Regions from separate parts of the Cupriavidus sp. WKF15 genome, predicted to be linked through region 2. Evidence: predicted binding sites of a transcription regulator. Region 2 holds the regulator's gene; each other region holds the start of a gene.

Region 1 (3,275 bases), 1.9 Mb from region 2:
CTGATCGACTGGGACGATTTCGACCGTTTGTCGCGGATCACGCCGCTGCTCGCGCGCGTCTATCCGAACGGCTCGGCCGACGTGAACCACTTCCATGCGGCGGGCGGCACCGGTTATGTCATCGCCCAGCTCCTCGAGGCCGGGCTCGTGCACGAAGACGTGCAGACCGTGGCCGGTCCCGGCCTGGCGCGCTACATGCAGGAGCCGGTGCTGGCCGACGGCGTGCTGCGCTGGCGCGACGGCGCGAGCGCCAGCGGCGACGCGCAGGTGCTGGCCACGGTCGCGCAGCCGTTTTCGGCCGAAGGCGGCTTGCGCCTGATGCAGGGCAACCTGGGGCGCGGCGTGATCAAGGTGTCCGCCGTGGCGCCGGAACACCGCGTGGTCGAGGCGCCGGCGCGCGTGTTCGATTCGCAGGAGGCGCTGCAGGCCGCCTTCGAGGCGGGCGAGCTGAACGGGGACGTAGTCGCCGTGGTGCGTTTCCAGGGGCCCAATGCCAATGGCATGCCCGAGCTGCACCGCCTCACGCCCGTGCTTGGTGCGTTGCAGGATGCCGGCCACCAGGTGGCGCTGGTCACGGACGGGCGCATGTCCGGCGCGTCCGGCAAGGTGCCCGCGGTGATCCACGTTGGCCCCGAGGCGCTGGCCGGCGGCCCGCTCGCGCGCGTGCGCGACGGCGACCGGGTGCGCGTGGATGCTGTGACCGGCACGCTGGCCTGGCTTGGCGATCCGGCAGAGTTCGCCGCGCGCCCGGTGGCGCAGGCCCCGGCCGACGCGTTCGCGCAGTTCAGCGTGGGCCGCGGCCTGTTCGGCCTGTTCCGCCGCCACGCGCGCAAGGCGGAAGAGGGCGGCAGCGCACTTGACCTGTCCGAGGCGGATGCCGTTCCCGCCGCGGCCACGCATGGAACTGCCGTGGCCGCGCATTCCGTCGCACAATAACCGGGCCAGGGCCCGTTTCACCCGATTCCCTGGCCGGCGCCAGCCGCCGGCCGGGCCCCTGCGCGCCGCATGCCGGCGCGAGGCTACCGACAAGGATGGGGCAAACCATCCGACACCATGATCGATGGAGCAGACATGATCTATATCCTGATGGGCGTTTCCGGCAGCGGCAAGTCGACGGTTGGCGCTATGCTGGCGGAACGCCTGGGCTGCGCATTCCATGACGCGGACGAGTTTCACAGCGCTGCCAACAAAGCCAAGATGCACGCCGGCATCCCGCTCACCGACGAAGACCGCTGGCCGTGGCTCGCGGCCATGCGTGCCGCGATCGACGCCGCCCGGGCCGAGGGCCGCACCCATGTGTTCAGCTGCTCCGCGCTGCGCCAGGCGTACCGCGACCGGCTGACGCCGCCCGATGGCGGCGTGACCTTTGTCTACATGAAGGGCGATGCGGCGTTGATTGGCTCGCGCCTGTCCTCGCGCACGGACCACTTCTTCAACCCGGCGCTGCTCCAGAGCCAGCTCGAAACGCTCGAGGAGCCCCGCGGCGCGCTCGTGCTCGATATCCGGCAGTCGCCGGAAGCGCTGGTGCAGGCCATCCTCGACGACGGCGAACGGCACCGCGTCAAGGTCGCGCACTGACCCTCCGGCGCGCCGCCTGCCACGACGCTGGCAGGCATCTTGCTAATCCCGTTTCCGTGCTGCGCAGCCGCAAGGACTTGCGGCTTTCGCTGGCGCAGGTATGCTGAAAGGGCCAGTCACTCGACAGCTGTATAGCCAGGAAAACAAGGGGGCGGCGATTCCGGTGGGAGGCCGGCAGGCCAGGCGACCAGGACGCCCCCCAATTTCACGGAGGGAAGGGCCATCATGGCGGCGCGTTTTTTCGACGAGATGCTGGATTGGCGGGATGACGAGAGGAATACCGTCATCCAGGCGGGGCAGGCATTGCCGGGCGGCCTGGTACGGCCACACTACCGGCACTTCGCGGACTGGCTGGCGCGCCAGTCCGGGAACACCATGGCCAACAAGCGCGCCGAGGCGGACCTGATCTTCCGCCGCGTGGGCATTACGTTCGCGGTCTACGGCGACAAGGACGAATCCAACAGCGGCACCGAGCGGACCATTCCGTTCGATGTGATCCCGCGCATCTTCCCGGCCAGCGAGTGGGCGACGCTGGAGAAAGGCCTGCGCCAGCGCGTGGCGGCGCTGAACCGGTTCATCCACGACATCTACCACGGGCAGGACATCATTCGCGCCGGCGTGATCCCGCCGGACCAGATCTACAACAACGCGCAGTACCGGCCCGAGATGCTCGGCGTGGACGTGCCGCGCGACATCTACGCGCACGTGGCGGGCATTGACGTGGTGCGTGCCGGCGAGGGCGAGTTCTACGTGCTCGAGGACAACCTGCGCGTGCCGTCGGGCGTGTCGTACATGCTCGAGAACCGCAAGATGATGATGCGCTTGTTCCCCGACCTGTTTGCGCGTAACCGCGTGGCGCCGGTTGCCCACTATCCCGACCTGCTGCTGGACATGCTGCGCGGGGTCTCGCCGCAGGCGATCACGGATCCGACCGTGGTGGTGCTGACGCCGGGCATGTACAACTCGGCGTACTTCGAGCACGCCTTCCTCGCGCAGCAGATGGGCGTGGAGCTGGTGGAAGGCAGCGACCTCTTCGTCGAGGACGAGCACCTGTACATGCGCACCACGCAGGGCCCGCAGCGCGTCGACGTGATCTACCGGCGCGTGGACGACGACTTCCTCGACCCGCTCGTGTTCCGGCACGATTCCTCGCTCGGCGCGGCGGGGCTGCTGTCGGTCTACCGCGCGGGCAATGTGAGCATCTGTAATGCCATCGGCACGGGCGTGGCCGACGACAAGTCGATCTACCCGTACGTGCCCGACATGATCCGCTTCTACCTTGGCGAAGAGGCAATCCTCAGCAACGTGCCGACCTATATGTGCCGGCGTCCCGACGACCTGCAGTACGTGCTCGACAACATGGCCGACCTGGTCGTCAAGGAAACGCACGGCGCGGGCGGTTACGGCATGCTGGTGGGGCCGGCGGCGACGCGCGCGGAGATCGATACCTTCCGCGAGGTGGTGAAGGCGCGGCCCGAGCAGTACATCGCGCAGCCGACGCTGGCCTTGTCCACGTGTCCGACCTATGTGGAATCGGGCATCGCGCCGCGCCATATCGACCTGCGCCCGTTCGTGCTGTCGGGGCGCGAGGTGCGCATGGTGCCGGGCGGGCTCACGCGCGTGGCGCTGCGCGAGGGCTCGCTGGTGGTGAATTCCTCGCAGGGCGGGGGTACCAAGGACACCTGGGTGCTGGAGCG
Region 2 (3,275 bases):
TGGGGCGATCGCATCGAGTACGACGGCAAGCAGGAAATGTCCAAGCTGATCGGCCACGCCCGCATGGCCCGCCTGCAGGGCGCCAAGCTGGTCGACGAGATCCGTGGCGCGGTGCTGACCTACGACAGCCGCAACGAGTTCTACACAGCTGCCGGCGGCGGTGACAACACCTCGGCCGGCAACCCGTCGGGACGCGTGCGCGCAGTGCTCTCGCCGCGCCAGCAAGCTAGCGGTGCGGCCGCCGCCCCGCCACTCGACCTGAAGCCGGCGCCCGCGCCGTCCAGCAAGCCCTGAATTACGCGCCCGAGCGCACCACCGCCACCATGATCGATACCGCAATGCTCGCCCCCACGTCCGCTTCCGCCGCCAACGACGGCCGTGCCGACAGCAGCACGATGGTCGTGCGCCACCTGAAGAAGCGCTACGGGTCGCGCACGGTGGTGAAGGACGTGTCGCTCGACGTGAAAAGCGGCGAGGTCGTGGGCCTGCTCGGTCCGAACGGCGCGGGCAAGACCACGTCGTTCTACATGATCGTGGGCCTGGTGGCGCTGGACGAGGGCGATATCGTGCTCGACGGCAAGCACATCAGCGGCCTGGCCATCCACGAGCGTGCGCGCATGGGCCTGTCCTACCTGCCGCAGGAAGCTTCGGTGTTCCGCAAGCTCAATGTGGAAGAGAACATCCGCGCGGTGCTGGAGCTCCAGCTCGAAAACGGCAAGGCGCTGCCCAAGGCCGAGATCGACCGCCGCCTCGATACGCTGCTCGACGACCTGCAGATCGCCCACCTGCGCAACAATCCCGCGCTGTCGCTGTCGGGCGGTGAGCGCCGCCGTGTGGAAATCGCGCGCGCGCTGGCATCGTCGCCGCGCTTCATCCTGCTCGACGAGCCATTTGCCGGCGTGGACCCGATCGCGGTCGGCGAGATCCAGCGCATCGTCAGCTTCCTCAAGGCACGCAACATCGGCGTGCTGATCACCGACCACAATGTGCGCGAAACGCTCGGCATCTGCGACCACGCGTATATCATCAGCGAAGGCACCGTACTCGCAGCGGGCCAGCCCGAAGACATCATCGCCAACGAGTCGGTGCGTCGCGTCTATCTGGGCGAGAACTTCCGCATGTGAAGCCGGGGCAGAAACTGTCCCCTTGGCAGAGACGATCAGGCAGCATCAGCGATAGCAATTTCCGTTCCAACAACGGGAAGATGCGCATAGAATAGGTCGCATGAAACCGTCGCTACAGCTCCGCCTCTCCCAGCATCTTGCCCTCACGCCGCAATTGCAGCAGTCGATCCGGCTGCTGCAGCTTTCCACGCTGGAACTGCAGCAGGAAGTCGAGCAGGCCCTGACCGAAAACCCGCTGCTCGAGCGCGAGAACGACTGGATCGAAAGCCCGCTGCGCGTGGCTGCGGACGGCTCGGTCAATCTGCAGAGCGCACCGGCACCCGCACCAGCGGAACCGCAGGGCAATGGCGAAGCAAACGCCAACGGCGCGGGCGCAGATGAAGAAGGCTACAGTGACAGCGGTGGCGACGATTACGGCAGCGACTGGAGCCTGGACGATTTCGCGCGGCGCCCGCAGGGCGATGACGACGAGAAGACGCCCATGCAGTTGCGCGATGCCGAGCCCACCCTGCGCGAACACCTGATGGAACAGCTCGCGCCGCTGAAGATCTCTACACGTGACAAGGGGCTCGCGATCTTCCTGATCGAATCGCTCGACGACGACGGCTACCTGAGCGCGTCGCTAGAGGAGATCTGCGCCGAGCTGCCCGAGGAACTCGAATTCGAGGTCGAGGAAGTGCAGGCCATACTCGCGCTGCTGCAAAGCTTCGACCCGCCCGGCGTAGGCGCGCGCAATGCCGCCGAATGCCTGACCCTGCAGCTGCGCCGGCTGCAGCACCCGCAGCGCGAGCTGGCATTGTCGATCGTCAACCATCACCTGGAACTGCTTGCCGTGCGCGACTACACGCGGTTGAAAAAAGCACTGCAGGTGGACGAAGCGGCGCTCAAGGCCGCCCACGAATTGATCCGCTCGCTCGCGCCATATCCGGGCCACGCGTACAGCCGCCCCGAAGCCGACTTCGTGGTGCCGGACGTGTTCGTGCGCAAGGGCGGCGGCGGATGGATCGCGCAGCTCAACCCGGACGTGATGCCGCGCCTGCGCATCAACGATATGTATGCGCAGATCCTGCGCGGAGCCAAGGGAGAGTCCGGCGCGGCCGGCCTGCAGCAGAAGCTGCAGGAAGCGCGCTGGCTGATCAAGAATATCCAGCAAAGGTTCGACACGATCCTGCGAGTTTCGCAGGCAATTGTCGAACGTCAGAAGAACTTTTTCACGCATGGCGAAATCGCGATGCGCCCCTTGGTTTTGCGGGAGATTGCCGATACACTGGGATTACACGAGTCAACCATATCCCGGGTGACGACTAATAAATACATGGCAACGCCAATGGGTACTTTCGAACTGAAGTACTTTTTCGGCAGCCACGTGTCCACCGAAACTGGTGGCGCGGCTTCATCAACGGCCATCCGCGCCTTGATCAAGCAACTTATAGGAGCCGAAGACCCGAGGAGTCCTCTTTCCGACAGCCGAATTGCCGAATTGCTGGGTGAACAAGGCTTCGTCGTCGCGCGCCGTACCGTCGCCAAGTATCGCGAAGCCCTGAAGATCCCTGCTGTCAATCTCCGCAAGACTTTGTAGCCGAGTTGCACCGCCTGCCTGGTGCAGCTCTTTCAGAAGGAGAAGCGCTATGAACTTCAAGATCAGTGGACACCACCTGGACATCACGCCCCCTCTGCGTGAGTACGTGGAAACGAAGCTGGAGCGTATCGTCAGGCATTTCGATCAAGTCATTGGCGTCAGCGTGCTACTCTCAGTCGACAATCACAAGGAAAAGGACAGGCGGCAGTACGCGGAAATCAATCTGCACCTCCGGGGCAAGGACATCTTTGTCGAAGCCCACCACGAAGACCTGTATGCGGCCATCGACGCACTCGTCGACAAGCTGGACCGCCAGGTGATTCGCTACAAGGACCGCGTGCAAGGCCACGACCGCGAAGCGGTCAAGTACCAGATGGCCGAGTCACAATTACAGCAGCAATGATCATGCCTGCCAGTCGTTAGGCTGGCCCTCAAAAAGGGACTGATAAAAGCAAGCCGCGCCATGTAGCGCGGCTTTTTTGCATCCGCGGCCACAGCCTTGCCCGGGCCGCTGGCACAAGTGTTCGCAACTGGCGCCGCACGGTGTATGCTCTCCAAGACATAGCCGGTGG
Region 3 (3,275 bases), on a different replicon from region 2:
CATCACCTGGCCGGCGAAGAAGGCATGGATGTCGCCACTCAGCGTGACGACGTTGCGTACGCTGTTGGCCTTCAGGAAGGCCATCAGGTTCTTGCGCTCGGCGTTGTAGCCGTCCCACTGGTCCGCGTTGATGATGATGCGGTCAAGCAGTTCGATCGACGGCAGCCGCTTGTCGATGAAGGGCTTGATGGTGGCGTCGAAGGTGGCATCGTTGATGCCCACGCGCGACACCACGTTGCGCAGTGCGGGGTATGTGAGCCCGGCAAGCGTGCCCGCCGCCCTGGCGCCGCGCAGGTCGCTGATCAGCGCGTTGGTCATGTCCGTCACCAGCGGCGCCAGCACGCCGTTGAGCTGCGCGAGCCCCTTGGCGATCAGGTCGGCAAGCGCCTTCACGACATCCACCTGCATACGCAGCATCGCCAGTTCGTTGCCCCACAGCTTCCATGTGGTATTCGCGCCGCCGACGCGGTCCTGCCACCAGGCGCGCTGGGTGTCGCCCAGCATGGACACGGGCGTCAGCGTATTGCCGGCGGCGGCGATCTTGGCGGCTTCGGCCGCGGCCAGTTTGTCGGCCGGCACGAAGGAGCGCGCGCCTACGGCACCGCCCGTCGACTGCTCGGGAATGATATGGTCGGCGCGGTACAGGCGTTCGTCGGTCATCAGCAGCGTGGCCAGGTTGCCGAACGTGAACGACCGGTAGATCTGGATGTTCTGGAACGACGGATTGTTCAGGTCGATCGTGACGTCGGCTGGCAGGAACTCGAACCACGCCTGGTTGGCGCTGCGCCGCCGCGCGGTGCGCGGTGTCGCGTCGTCGTCGGCGCTGTACGTCTGGCGGTCCTGCCAGCAGTTGTCGGAGAACTCATGGTCGTCCCAGATGGCGATCACCGGGAAGGCCGCGTGCAGCGCCTGCAGGCGCGGATCGCTGCGATAACTGCGGTACAGGTAGCGGTAGTCGGCCAGGGTGGTCGCGTAGATCGAACCGTCCGGCAGTACGGTGCCATCCGGCAGTTTCAGTACGCCATGCCGGTCCTCCACGTTGCCGTTGCGCGAGCCGCCGGGCACGGTCTCGTAGATGTAGTCGCCAACGTGGACGATGAAGTCCAGGTCCTGCCGGACCAGCTCTTCCATGCCGGCCCAGTGATTGACGTTCCAGTCCTGGCAACAGATAAAGGCAAAGCGCAGTTGCGACAACGGCGTGCCGGCGGCCGCGGCGGTGCGCGTGCGGCCGACCGTGCTTGGGCGGTTGCCGAGCAGGAAGCGGTAGTAGTACTGCGTGGACGCCGACAGGCCTGTGACCTTGTTGCGCAAGGTGTAGTCCCAGTCGGGCAGCGCGGAAAGGTGCTGGTTCACCAGCAGCGTGCTGAAGTCCTGCTGCAGCGACACCTGGAGCCGGACCTGCACCGGCCGCTGGCCGTTGCTGCCGTCCACTCGCGTCCATACCACCACGCTGTCGGGCTTCGGGTCTCCGGAGGCGACGCCATGCAAGAAGTTGAAGTTCTCGGGACTGCCGGTGTCGGCGGGTTCCGAGTCGGAGCCACCGCCGCCGCACGCGGCGAGCCCGCCCGCAGCCACGGAAACAGTCATGAAACTTCCCCACTTGAGGAACTGGCGGCGGTCCATGGCGCTTCTCCTTATTGATCCCGCATGGGTGGCATCTGGATACTAGGAACCGATTGGCAGAGCCGCTGTCGGCGCGCCGCCGACATCGCTATAGGAAAAGGATGACGCAGGCGCATGGTATGTCCCGAATGCCAGGTTTAGCGCGGCTCCGCTGTGCAATATCGCGTCATTCCGGACACGAGGCGGGATGGTGTCTGCGCCACGCCACGGCGGCAGTTGCCCGGGAACGCGAAGGACTATAGTAGCCATACTGATTCCGATGGCGAATGCGGCATGCAATCTCCTGGTCACAGCCCCGGAGCCCCCGGAGCCCCCGGAGCCCCCGGAGCCCCCGGAGCCCCCGGAGCCCCCGGAGCCTCCGGAGCCTTAACTCATTTCACTCATGGCATTCCTCCACACGGTCGGCCAGCACCGCCACGTCTTCGCCGACCTGCGCACGCTGCTGGCCAAGGCCAGTCCCGCCCGTTCAGGCGATTGCCTTGCCGGCATTGCCGCCGCGAGCGAGGAAGAGCGCATGGCGGCGCGCATGGCGCTTGCCGACGTGCCGCTTTCGCAGTTCCTGTCCGAGGCGCTGGTCCCCTATGAGAACGACGAGGTGACCCGCCTGATCGTCGACAGCCACGACGCCGGCGCGTTCGCGGAGATCGCATCCCTCACGGTCGGCGACTTCCGCAACTGGCTGTTGCTGCACGAGACCGACGGCGCTGCGCTCGCCCGCGTGGCGGCCGGCATCACGCCGGAGATGGCCGCGGCGGTGAGCAAGCTCATGCGCAACCAGGACCTGGTCGCGGTCGCGCGCAAGTGCCGCGTGGTGACGCGCTTTCGCAGCACCGTGGGGCTGCCCGGCCGCCTTTCGGTGCGGCTGCAGCCGAACCATCCCACCGACGACCCCAAGGGCATTGCGGCCTCGATCATCGACGGCCTCATGTATGGCTGCGGCGATGCGACCATTGGCGTCAATCCGGCCTCGGACAGCCTCGGCGCGATCGTGTCGCTGCTGCGCATGATCGACGACCTGCGCTGCCGCTTTGACATTCCCACGCAGTCCTGCGTGCTCACGCACGTCACCCACACGCTGCGGGCGATGGAGCAGGGCGCGCCGGTGGACCTCGTGTTCCAGTCGGTGGCTGGCAGCGAGCGCGCCAACGCGGCGTTTGGCATCAGCTTGCCGCTGCTGGCCGAGGCGCATGACGCCGCGCAAGCGCTGGCACGCGGCACCGTGGGCAACAACGTGATGTACTTCGAGACCGGGCAGGGCAGCGCGCTGTCGGCCAACGCCCACCATGGCGTGGACCAGCAGACCATGGAGGCGCGCGCCTATGCCGTGGCGCGGCGGTTCTCGCCGCTGCTGGTCAATACGGTGGTGGGCTTTATCGGCCCCGAGTACCTGTATGACGGCAAGCAGATCATCCGCGCGGGGCTCGAAGACCATTTCTGCGGCAAGCTGCTCGGCGTGCCGATGGGCTGCGACGTCTGCTATACCAACCATGCCGAGGCCGACCAGGACGACATGGATACGCTGCTGACGCTGTTCGGCGTGGCCGGCATCAACTTCATCATGGGCGTGCCGGGGGCCGACGACATCATGCTGAACTACCAGAGCACGTCGTTCCACGATGCGCTGTATCTGCGCGAGGTACTCGGCCTGCGGC

What was found. The regulator sigma-54, encoded in region 2, starts transcription at its own class of promoters, with help from an activator protein. The targets are predictions, from matches to a motif close to TGGCANGNAANCTGCTTT.
Region 1: a site for sigma-54 is predicted at 1,607-1,624, ahead of CupriaWKF_RS10535 (circularly permuted type 2 ATP-grasp protein). Genes of this name have one in related genera too.
Region 3: a site for sigma-54 is predicted at 1,893-1,910, ahead of CupriaWKF_RS21310 (ethanolamine ammonia-lyase subunit EutB). Genes of this name have one in related genera too.

Annotation. Positions count from the first base shown of each region.
Region 1 is NZ_CP119572.1:2,260,724-2,263,998, reverse strand. Features, by position in the region: gene edd (phosphogluconate dehydratase) at 1-936, shown strand, start outside; gene CupriaWKF_RS10540 (gluconokinase) at 1,072-1,578, shown strand; gene CupriaWKF_RS10535 (circularly permuted type 2 ATP-grasp protein) at 1,804-3,275, shown strand, end outside.
Region 2 is NZ_CP119572.1:406,702-409,976, reverse strand. Features, by position in the region: gene lptA (lipopolysaccharide transport periplasmic protein LptA) at 1-294, shown strand, start outside; gene lptB (LPS export ABC transporter ATP-binding protein) at 339-1,124, shown strand; gene CupriaWKF_RS01970 (RNA polymerase factor sigma-54) at 1,225-2,703, shown strand; gene raiA (ribosome-associated translation inhibitor RaiA) at 2,753-3,106, shown strand.
Region 3 is NZ_CP119573.1:868,862-872,136, forward strand. Features, by position in the region: gene CupriaWKF_RS21305 (alkaline phosphatase D family protein) at 1-1,623, opposite strand, end outside; gene CupriaWKF_RS21310 (ethanolamine ammonia-lyase subunit EutB) at 2,006-3,275, shown strand, end outside.